2 regions of the Mucilaginibacter sp. BGA-UO-ETr-C110 genome follow, and region 1 is predicted to be linked to the other one. Evidence: riboswitches for the same ligand, from Rfam matches in the RefSeq annotation. Region 1 holds a riboswitch; the other holds the start of a gene.
What was found. A riboswitch is a leader RNA that binds a small molecule or an ion and turns the genes downstream of it on or off. The one in region 1 is predicted to bind cobalamin.

Region 1 (6,123 bases):
GGTGAAATGGACTTGCTGGCCAAATTAGGTTGCAAGCGTATTGCCGCCCCACCGGCTGGCGCAACTAAAGGTGATATCATCAACCTCGATGTCGTTACAGAACGCTATAACACTATCCTGGCCATGGGCAAGGATATCGGCGTTGTCCCGCAGCTGGAAATGTGGGGTGGATCTGTAAACCTGAAACACATCAGCCAGGTGTTATATGTGGCCCTGCAAAGCGGGCATCCCGATGCCCGGGTATTGCTGGATGTGTTCCATATATACAAAGGGCAATCGGCGGTTGAAAGTCTGCAGTTGGTGGGTAAACCTGCGCTGGAGATATTTCATGTAAATGATTATCCATCAGGAATAAAGCCTGATGTTATATCAGAACCCGACCGCGTATATCCCGGCGATGGCGTAGCGCCGCTAAAACGGATTCTGCAACTGGTAAAACATCCGGAAAAGCCGCTCATCATATCCTGCGAGGTATTCAACAAAAGCTATTATGCGCAGGACGCCCTGCGGGTAGCCCAAACGGCGTTGCGTAAAATGAAAGCGGTTACGGCTGACGTTTAAGCTCTTGCAACGGAAAAACACGGGTGTCACCCTGAGCCCCGTCGAAGGGTCGAGCGCAGAGGCCTACCCACCATGCTTCGACGGTGCTCAGCATGACACCCTTAGACCTCGTGGTCAATCTTTGACAATAGACATCATGATGCCCATTTGCCTTCTGGGTTTCACATAAAGAGCGGTTATTTTATTGTTCTCTCTGAGGAAAGTGATCCGGTCGTCAAAGGTTCCATCCATTTTAAAAGTATCTCGCGTTATCGGAATTAGTGGGGTTATTACCTTATCATCCTGATAAAACAGACTGTCGTTCTTTACAAAAATGCTCCTGATCAGCTTATCTTTTCCTGTAAATTTCCCGGTGAATTCGGCAAGCTCTGCTTTTGACATGGTGATGTATTTATTCTGACTATAGGGTTTACCAATGGCAATGGCTGCTACCTGGGCGCAAGCCACATCGTATTTGTTCTTCCCTTCAAAATTGGTCATGACCAAAACATAAACGTGGGCAGATGCTACCCTGATCCCATAGCATTGAAAGCCGAAGATGCCGCCGCCATGTTCGATAGAGCTGATGCCGTTTACGGCGGCCATCCGGAATCCGAAGCCATAGTCGGTATGATCTCCGTTATGGAGCTGCTGAGGTTCCAGAGCCATTTTTATATACTGAGCATTGACCAAGGAATGGAGGTAAAGCGATTCGTCCCACTTAACCATATCCTCCGGACTGGTGAGCAAAGCACCGGCAGAAAAGATAACCGACATGTCTATATAGGGTGCATTAATAAATCCCTCAGCTCTGCGGTAATACCCCGATGCTCTGTCCGCTATGATCTGCGCAGGGTCTTCGTATGAAGTATGTTGCATTTTCAATGGCTCCAGGATGTTTTTGGTGATAAATTCGGGGTAGGGTATGCCTGTTATTTGTTCTAAGATCCCGCCCAATATAAAATACCCGGAATTACTGTAGGTATAATCGGTTCCGGGCTCAAAATCAAGCGGAGATTGAGCTATAATGGCGATAATGTCCTGCGGCTTTATTTTGCGGGTGGCATAAGCTCTTACCTCGGGAATGGTGATGTAATCTTTGATGCCTGAGGTATGGCCAAGCAAATGCCTGATGGTGATGCCGTGATCGTTTTTAAACTGCTCTGGATAAAATTTACTGAGGCGGTCGTCTAAACTCAATTGCCCTTTTTGTACAAGCATTAAGATCGCGATAGCTGTAAACTGTTTAGTCATTGATCCCATTCTGAAAACACTCGCGGTTGAAATAGGGGTATGTTGTTCGATGTTTGCCATGCCATAACCCTTACTGAACACAATTTTGCCATCTTTTGCCACCACAATGGATGCACCAGGTTCTGCCGGCCTGTAATAAGACTTCATGATGGAATCTATGGCGTTGAATTGGGCCTGAGTGATGTTTTGAGCAAAACCACCGCTACAAACAATAAGGAATAAGAAAAGAGCTTTTAAAAACTTCGGGTGTGGCAGTCGGATCAGCATTTTTAAGTTATTTGTCACCTACGACCACTAAAAAACGATCCAGGTTACATTATGGAAAGAATTATTCGTCTTTTGATCCGCCCTGCTCCAGCGACAGTGGAGTATTGAAAAGACATTATAAATTTAAAAGCTTTGGCCTGGTGCGATTCCCTCCCACGGGAGGGGTTTCTACGAGGGAATTGAAAAATGATAAGGTATATCTGCCCGAATTTTCGTATATTTATATCAACAGCAGCCCGGATGTCTTTTAGCAGACATCCGGGCTGTTTGGTTAAGGATAAAACAAGACCAAAACCAATCGTTTTTTATTTAGTTATTTGATAATCAATAAATTAATACTTTTTAAAGTTTTAAAAACTCATCAAAATCGTGTTAAAATTTGTTAAAAAGTGTTAAAATCGATGTTTTTGAATCAATTTTTAAGCGTTTTTACCCTGCTTTTGATCAGAAAAGTGTTAAAATTTAAGGTTTAAAAAGTTTTTCTGAAATAGATCACCGACTTTTCCATCACCTCCCGGAGGGATACTAAAATAAAATTCCTTGCATTTTTTATTTCTATATTTGCGTCGCTTTTGGTTCCCGAAGCCTTTAAGGTTTCCGGATTAAAAGGGAATCCGGTGTAATTCCGGAACTGTCCCGCAGCTGTAAGCTCTGTTAACCGCTATCCATTCTTTAGCCACTGTTTCGATATGATCGCGACGGGAAGGCCGGGTAGACGGGGAGTAAGTCAGAAGACCTGCCATTGCATTATATGTATTCATAGCTTTCGGGGATTGAAGCTGGAATGAAGATACCTCACGTAGTGTGTATTTCCATTTATTGTACCCTGTTTGCTGTTTGTTTAATTTTTTTACGAACAGAACGTATTGCAACACCTGTACAAGTATTTGTGCTTCCTGACGCTTTTTATTTGCCTTACGGCGATACAGGGCCTATTTTGTGGTAACGCCCGGGCGCAGGTAGCAGATACCAGTCGCCAGAAATTGACTGCGGATACCGTCAAAAGCCACCATCTGAAAGAAGTTTCCGTTCGGGCAGGCAGGATCTCATCGCGAAATACCTCGGCCACACCACTGCAAATACTAAAAGGAGCAGAGCTTGAAAAGCTGAATAGCTTTTCGGTAGCCGACGCCATTCGCTATTTTTCGGGCGTGCAACTCAAGGATTATGGCGGAGTAGGCGGTCTGAAAACCATTAATGTACGCAGCCTGGGAAGTAACCACGTAGGTGTTTTTTATGATGGAGTGGAGTTTGGCAATTCGCAAAATGGCCAGGTTGATCTGGGTAAATTCTCCCTGGACAATATTCAGGAAATAGCTCTGTACAACGCCCAGAAAGGTACCATATTTCAGCCTGCCAAGGGTTTTGCTTCGGGGAGCGCTATTTACCTTGCTTCGCGCCAGCCACATTTTGAGGATAGCAGCCGCTCAACCGGTAAGGTGAGTTTTAAAACCGGGTCGTCGGGTTTAGTTGATCCATCGTTCTTTTGGCAATACAAGCTGAGTAACAATACCTATAGTACCATCAGTACTGAGTTTGTGCATGCCAATGGGCGCTATAAATTCCGGTATACCAATGGGGTTTATGATACTACTGCGGTACGGCAAAATAGCGATATCGCCTCGGAGCGCGTGGAGCTGGGCTTAAACGGTAAACTCCAGGATAGCAGTAAATGGGCGGTAAAAGGATATCTGTACAACTCCGCAAGGGGTTTACCAGCCGCTATCGTATCCAACAAGTTTGATTCGCATGAACGTCTGTGGGACAGGGATATTTTCGTCCAATCTACCTATAACAAAAACTTTGGCAACCGGTACAGTCTGATGCTTATCGCCAAATATGCCAATACCTACAGTCATTATACTAATCCAGATATCACAACAACTACAGGGTTGCTGAACGACCGCTATTATGAAAATGAGCTTTACTTTTCGGTAGCTAATAAATACAAAGTCAGTAAGTTCTGGGATGTAGCCCTCTCTGCCGATTACGAGTGGAGCACTTTACATATTACGGAGAACGACTCGGCCAAATACGCTTTTGTACCGCCGATCCGTAATCAATTGTTAACAGCTCTGGCTACCGAATTGCATTTTGCGCGCTTTAATTTGCAGGCTAATGTGCTGGGTACCTTCGTTCGAGACAAAGTACCGATCCTGGCTAATGCAGATAATCGCAACGAGTATACGCCTGCTGTGCTGGTATCCTGGCAGCCGACGGAAAATCCTGATTTCAGACTGCGAGGCTTTTATAAGAGCATTTTTCGGTTGCCTACTTTTAATGACCTGTACTACACTTTTGTTGGTTACGCTGCTGTAAAGCCCGAATTTAACAAGCAGTATGATGTAGGTTTTACCTATAACAGAACCCTGCATCAGCAAACGTTGATCTATTTCGCGGTACAGGCCGATGCTTATTACAACCAGGTAAAGGATAAAATAGTAGCCGTACCCGGGGCTGATCTTGGTCGCTGGTCGATCATTAACTTGGGTAAAGTACATATTAAAGGAGCTGAGGTAAACGCACAGGCTACATGGCAGTTATGGCATGATGCGGTACTAAATGCCGGTATATCCTACACCTACCAGCAATCGGTTGATGTAACCGATAAAACCGATATTAATTATAACCAGCAAATACCCTATACTCCCGTAAACAGCGGTTCGGTATTGATAGGTGCGGAGTGGCATAAACTGGCCTTCACCTACAGCTATATCTATACCGGCGAAAGGTATAATCAAAAATATCATGAAGCGGCCAATTATATGCCGCCATGGTATACGCACGACATAGGCTTTACCTATGCCACCCGGTTCAACAAGCATAAGATCAGGCTTACAGCTGAGGTCAATAACCTGCTTAATCAATATTACGACGTGATATACAATTTCCCTTTGCCGGGGCGCAATTATCGCTTCACCATAAGTTCAACATTTTAAGTATCTGCTATGAAAAATATACAACTCTTCAAATATCTGCTGCTTGGATGTATCATTCTGGGCTACAGCGCCTGTAGAAAGGATGCCCAACCTATTCCGGAGCAGGATAAACCCCTGTTGCCGCCTGATCCTACCGCTGTGGTTAAGGGTTTCTATTTGCTCAACGAGGGCAATATGAATATGAACAAGGCGTCCCTTGATTACCTGGATTATACCACCGGGCAATATCGCCGTAACATATATAATCAAACCAACCCCGATGTGACCAAGGGCCTGGGCGATGTGGGTAACGACATCGGTATTTATGGCTCAAAAGTATATGTAGTGGTCAATGTATCCAACAAGGTGGAGGTTTTGAATGCTAAAACCGGTAAGCGGATATCACTTATTAATATAGATAACTGTCGCTACGTAACCTTTCATAATGGTAAAGCCTATGTAAGTGCCTATCTGGGTAAAGTTGGTGATCCCAAAGCACCAAATGGCGCCGTTAATGAGATTGATACTGCTACCCTGCAGATCACCCGTAAGGTAACCGTTGGTCGCCAGCCCGAAGAAATGGCCATAGTGGGCGAAAAGCTGTATGTGGCTAATTCAGGAGGATATAGTCCGCCAAATTATGAGCGCACGGTTTCGGTGATCGATCTGGCTTCATTTACCGAATTGAAACGCATCGATGTGGCCATTAACCTGGATAGGGTAAAGGCCGATAGATATGGCGATATCTACGTTACCTCCCGGGGCGATTACTATAACATCCCTTCAAAACTATTCGTGATAGATACCAAAACCGACCAGGTGAAAAAGGAATTTGATTTTGGGGTGAGCAATCTTTGGATCGATGATGACATTGCCTATATGTATAGCTATGAGTTTAGCTACATCACGGGTAAAAATACCACAACCTATGCTATGCTTAACGTAAAGGACGAAACCGTACTGGCCAGCAAGTTCATTACAGATGGCTCCGAAAGCCAGATCAAAGTTCCCTATGGTATAGCGGTAAATCCCATAACCAAAGAGGTATTGGTTACCGATGCCAAAGATTACGTTACTCCAGGAACGCTGTATTGCTTTGATCCTTCAGGCAAGAAAAAATGGTCGGTAGTAGCGGGGGATATAC
Region 2 (6,123 bases), 980 kb from region 1:
GTCAAATCGTTACGTTCCAGTACAGCTTTACAGGTATCTGTCATACCGTTAATAGCGGCTTTAAAAACTACCCGGCCGTCCTGGTGTATAAAATGTTTGTTGGCAGCAACACTTTCGGCCGTTGCCGGAACTTTTGAGCCCCCGCCCGGTACCAGTAAATGCTCCCTGCCTTTACCTTCGGTTTTAAAAACACTGTCAATTAAGCCCGTACCATCTGTAGTAGGTTCAATTAAAACCGCTCCGGCACCATCACCAAAAAGAATACAGGTATTCCTGTCTTTATAATTGATAATAGCACTGTTCTGGTCGGCACCTACCACGATCACTTTTTTATAACGACCACCTTCAACCAAACTGGAGCCTAAGGTATAGGCGTACAGAAACCCGCTGCATGCAGCATTAACGTCCGTAGCCCAGGCGTTGGTCATGCCCACCTTGTCACAAACAATGCTGGCGGTTGATAGCAGCAAATGATCGGGAGTTGATGTAGCGATGATCACACAGTCAATTTCGTCGGCAGAAACTTTAGTACTATCCAGTAAATTTTTTATGGCCCAGGTGGCCATATCAGAAGTAGCGAGCGTTTTATCGGTTAAAATTCTTCGTTCCTTTATCCCGGTTCGTGATACTATCCATTCGCTGTTAGTATCAACCATTTTTTCTAAATCACTGTTACTCAGGATACTATCTGGAACATAACCACCTATACCCGTAATAACTGCGCTGCTCTTTACCTTCATAAATACTAAAATTCTTCAAAAAACAGGCAATTATACGGAAATTGCCTGTTTTTCATGGTCAGGAAACTGTTGTTTCTACAACTAACTGACGAAGTTGTTTTGCAGCCTGTACCATATTCACCAACGCGGTCTGTGTTTCGGGCCATTTCCGGGTCTTTAAACCACAATCAGGGTTAACCCATAAATTGCCCGCCGGTAACAATGCAGATGCTTTTTCGAGTAGTGCAGCCATTTCATCAACCGTAGGCACACGGGGCGAATGGATATCATAAACACCGGGACCAATTTCATTGGGATATTTAAAATCGGCAAAAGCGTTAAGCAATTCCATTTGCGAGCGCGAGGTTTCTATCGTGATCACATCGGCGTCCATATCGGCGATGTTTCCAATGATATCATTAAATTCGCTATAGCACATGTGGGTGTGGATCTGTGTTTCGTCCTTAACCCCGCTGGCCGATATCCGAAAGGCCCGCACCGCCCAGTTTAGGTAGCTTTCCCAATCTTTTTTGCGTAAGGGTAAACCTTCACGTATGGCGGGTTCATCTATCTGGATCACTTTGATATCTGCTCTTTCCAGCGCTACCACCTCGTCACGGATAGCCAGGGCTATCTGGTAAGTGGTTTCGGACCGGGGCTGATCATCGCGCACAAACGACCATTGCAATATGGTAACAGGGCCGGTGAGCATACCTTTCATCAACCTGTCGGTATTAGCCTGTGCAAAGCTGCTCCAGCGCACCGTCATATCTGCCGGGCGACTCACATCACCATAAATAACCGGTGGTTTAACACAGCGGCTGCCGTAGCTTTGCACCCAACCGTTTTTGGTGAACAGGAAACCATCCAAACGTTCACCAAAGTACTCCACCATGTCGTTACGTTCAAATTCACCGTGCACCAATACGTCTAAGTCGATCTCTTCCTGCCAGCGAATAGCTTCGATAGTGGCTTTTTCTATTTGTTCGTCGTATTGAGCTTCGGTTAGCTCACCTTTTTTGAGACGTGCACGCAGCGTGCGAATATCATTGGTTTGAGGGAATGAGCCTATGGTAGTTGTAGGGTACAGGGGTAATTTAAAACGCTGCTGTTGTATTTTTTGACGAGCACTGAATGGACTGTCCCGGCGCGCGTCGGCATCAGTGATAGCGGCTGTACGTTGTTTGATCTCCTGTTTATGGATCAGTTTTGACAGATTGCGGCTGCTGATAGCTTGAATGTTGGTTTGCAACAGATCGTTGTCGCCTTCGATGATCTGAGCCAGCTCATTAACCTCATTCAGCTTTTGTTTGGCAAAGGCCATCCAGTTTTTGATCTCGGTATTGATGGTAGTTTCCAGGTCAAGATCAAACGGAGTATGCAGCAATGAGCAGCTTGGCGCTATGATCACCCTGTCTTTACCCAATACAGCAATGGCTTTTTTGATGTGCGATATAGATTTGATATAATCATTTTTCCAGATGTTACGGCCGTCGATGACGCCTAACGACAGGCTTAGCTTTTTGGGTAGCAGGGTAAGCACCTCGTCCAGTTGCTGCGGGGCACGCACCAGGTCGATATGCAGGGCACTTACCGGCAGGTTTACCGCCAGTTGGGTATTATCCTTCAGACTTTCAAAATAAGTGGTGAGCAACACTTTGATATCAGGGCAGTGTTTGCTGATCTCTGCGTAGGCATAAACAAAGGCGTCTTTTTCGGCCTGGGTCAGATCAAGCGCCAGGAAGGGCTCATCCAGCTGTACCCAAACAGCACCGTATTCTTTCAGTCGCTTCAGCACTTCGATATAAACCGGCACCAGTTTTTTGATCAGATCGATCTTGTTAAAACCCGCCTGTTTCTCTTTACCCAGCAACAGGTAGCTTACCGGACCGATCAATACCGGCTTGGGCGTGGCACTGCCGGTATGTTGTTTGGCAAGGGTAAACTCATCAAACACTTTTTCAGAAAACAACCTGAACTGTTGGTTTTGTACAAACTCGGGCACAATGTAGTGGTAGTTGGTATCAAACCATTTGGTCATTTCCATGGCGGTTACATCCAGGCCATCCTTTTGATAACCGCGGGCCATGGCAAAATACAGGTCGATCTCGGTATTGGCTTTGTTTTGGGTTAAAACAGGGGTGTAACGTTCCGGGATAACGCCCAGCATGAGCGAAGTATCCAATACCTGGTCATAAAAGCTAAAATCGTTACAGGGGATCAGGTCGATACCGGCATCAACCTGGGTTTGCCAATTACTGATACGGAGCTTACGGGCAACGGCAAACAGCTCGTCGCGGGTAAATTGGCCCGCCCAGTACGCCTCATTGGCCTTTTTAAGTTCACGGAGGGCACCTACACGAGGATACCCGAGATTGTTTTTGAGCATACGCATAAAACTTTTTTGGTTAAACATTAAATTGAATTAATGCTCCTTACGGTTTTCGGTATGCTTTCGGGAAATGGTAATAAAAGGCAAAAGCATAACCTACACGCAGATGATTGCCTATAGCGCTATTCTTTTTCTTTGACTACTGCTTCAAAACGCGAAAGCATTGTCTTTTATACAGTGGGGCAAGTATCCTGGCTTGTAACATTGCTGCCATCCTTCTCATCCCGATGAGTCGGGACAATGGACCTGGTAAAAGGCATCAATTTTTTATGGTTACTTACAGTTGCGCGACAGCCCGTGATTTGCACACGGTTCCTTATTAATCCCTGCCCGGTAAAGGCAGGAAACCACACTGCTGAAAAAAAGTAAAGAACTTTATTACAACAAATATAGGTTTTAATGCAACATGATAGTGGAAAACAAGGTCGGGCGTGTAGGAAATTGCCCTAGGATAATTTTTTAGTGGAAATTTTTAAGTACTGCGATGTTTAATTCACACCCGCTAAAATAATTTAGGATAGATCATCGTTATCCCGATATTAGCCAAACCTTATGCGTATACGTCTTATTTTTATTTTCCTGTTTTTAATTTCTACTACAGGTATAGCCTCTGCCCAGGTCAATGTTTCCATCAATGATATAGCTAAAATTCACATGGTTGATGGGGCCAGTTATCTCAGCTCTTTTTTCCGTAATGATTATGACCTGATACTCCGGAACGGGCAATGGGAAAGTTACCAGGTGCGTGAACAATATCAGCGAATGAACCCCAGAGTACGCGACCCTAAAAAAATGATAGAACATAGGGATAGCGTAGAACACCGCTTTATAAAAACCATCCCACAGGATTCCATCAATTTACTACTGCAAGCTATCAGTAAAATTAAGCCTAAGTTTAATCCAGCCGACCTGCACCTATCTATCCCCAAACTCACCCAACAGATTGATACCGCCTACCTGAAAGGGATGGATGCAAAGCGCGTACGATTGTTTCATTCCTTTTTTGATACCCCGGCAAAGCTTTATCGTTTGTTAGACACTATACAACATGATTTCTGGACAGATGACTATCCCTACTCTGTTATGGAGATCGTGAAAAAACAAGGCGATACAGTTAAGGTGATCACTACCGCACAAACACAATATATGATGCCATGGCGGGTTAACGACGTATCTACTTACGATTTGAGTATCAACAAATTTTTTATAAATGCTACAGGTGTTATACATCACCGTATGGCGGGTGAACGCGTATATCGCAGTATTTATGACTATGCAGATTTTTTACACGCCCGTGATGCATTTGAACGTCTGCGCTGGCAAGAGCTTGCACCAGAGAATTTCAAATATATTCGGCAGCATTTTAATATAATCAAAGCAGATCGCTATAACGCGGATAGTTCTACCTATTCTTTTAATCCAATAAAACTCAATAAACATATTATTATTAATGGCGTACTGCATATTGCTAAAAAAGATGAGTTAATGAGACTAACCCGCTTTGCCGAAGATACGCTTACTACTTTTTTAAAAAGCCCTGCGTTTATGATAGATAGCTGTATGGCAAAACCGGGATGTACCATCGCTTTTTTAAATAGAAGCGGACATTCTTTTCATGGCTATTATAGCTGGAATAATCAAAAAGCCGAGGATTATTTAAAGAAACTCGACGCCCGGCAAATGTGGTGGTTTACAATTAAAGCAGGTGAAAGAAGAGAGAACAACTGGACAAAACTCCCTGACGGAAATTTTGCGATCACCTCATACATTGATGATTATGCTGTGGGCATATTACCCAAATACATCAAAAAGGACGGCGTGAAAATGGCAAAATTTGTTTTCATGATATTTTCGCCAGATGGAAAATTGATTTATGATGGTTCGGGCATTCAGTAATGTTATTTAGTCTGAAACGGTAAAAAAGATATTTCTTCTGATATTTACGTTTCAAATGCCAACAACAGAAAACATCATCCTGTTTAAAGTATCCTACCAGGGCCACACTACCGAGGTACAGACCTACCCCAATCAATACTACAGCCTCATGACGCTGATTTCCGATCAGCTGGCTATTCCTGGTTTTGGTTTATGCAGTGGTATGGGTAGTTGTGGTACCTGCCTGGTACAGATCCGTAATGGCTATCACCATGGCGTAAAAAACGTACTGGCCTGCGCCGTTAGCGTTAATGATGAATTGGCTGGTGCAGTGGTTACCGTACCGAAACAGTTTTGAATCTTATATACCCGATCAGCCTTTAATGATCAGCTTCATCCAAAGCGGGATGAGTTTTTTGCGCTCCTGCATCAGCTCAAAAAATTCATCGGAGGTAAAATAACCTAAATGTAACATCTGAGGCCGACTCAGGAATGGCGACATGATCATGCCGGTGATATTCCAGAACAGATTAACCGGGTGATAATTGATATCGCCGTTTGTTTTTAACGCACGCAACTGCCTGGCAAAATGCGAGTTAACCAGCAGTTTCATATTATCGATCATCGGTAATTTGGTTAAGCCACCCATTACTTCGCTCACCATAAAAAAGATAAAGTCGGGATTTTCCAGTACCTGGTCGATGTAATAACCTACACAAAGTTCTATTTTTTCGGTAACGCTGGTGCCTTCATCATTCAGTACCGGTTCTATCTTGTCGAAAAGCTTTTTGATGGTTTCGTCCATAATAAAAGCAAAAAGATTTTCTTTACTACGGAAGTAGTAATTTATAGATGCCACATTGATATCCGCTTCGGTAGCGATATCCCTGATGGTAGTAGCCAGGAAGCCTTTCTTAGTAAAGATCCTCCTGGCCGCGTCTTTTATTTTTTCTTCTGTTGATAGTTCAGTGGTTGCTGTCATTTTGGTGTTAATGGTGTAAAGCTAACCATTAGCCAACAAATTAGCAGCCACAATTAAACGCTTAATGCGAATCGGATACAGCTTTTTGTCCTTTCACAAATGGCGCTAAATAAACCATTGGAATGGCACACAGCATCACGATGCCCACTATCCAA

Region 2: it holds a riboswitch for cobalamin, as region 1 does, so the genes downstream of both, metE (5-methyltetrahydropteroyltriglutamate--homocysteine S-methyltransferase) here and AC57BQ_RS10550 (TonB-dependent receptor plug domain-containing protein) in region 1, are expected to answer to the same signal.

What each region holds. Positions count from the first base shown of each region.
Region 1 is NZ_JCAQPB010000002.1:2,352,161-2,358,283, reverse strand. Features, by position in the region: gene AC57BQ_RS10560 (sugar phosphate isomerase/epimerase family protein) at 1-561, shown strand, start outside; gene AC57BQ_RS10555 (serine hydrolase domain-containing protein) at 676-2,061, opposite strand; cobalamin riboswitch at 2,618-2,819, shown strand; gene AC57BQ_RS10550 (TonB-dependent receptor plug domain-containing protein) at 2,928-5,000, shown strand; gene AC57BQ_RS10545 (YncE family protein) at 5,010-6,123, shown strand, end outside.
Region 2 is NZ_JCAQPB010000002.1:3,330,789-3,336,911, forward strand. Features, by position in the region: gene AC57BQ_RS14505 (beta-ketoacyl-ACP synthase III) at 1-740, opposite strand, end outside; gene metE (5-methyltetrahydropteroyltriglutamate--homocysteine S-methyltransferase) at 799-3,108, opposite strand; cobalamin riboswitch at 3,276-3,478, opposite strand; gene AC57BQ_RS14515 (hypothetical protein) at 3,664-5,007, shown strand; gene AC57BQ_RS14520 (hypothetical protein) at 5,063-5,344, shown strand; gene AC57BQ_RS14525 (TetR/AcrR family transcriptional regulator) at 5,360-5,968, opposite strand; gene AC57BQ_RS14530 (DHA2 family efflux MFS transporter permease subunit) at 6,030-6,123, opposite strand, start outside.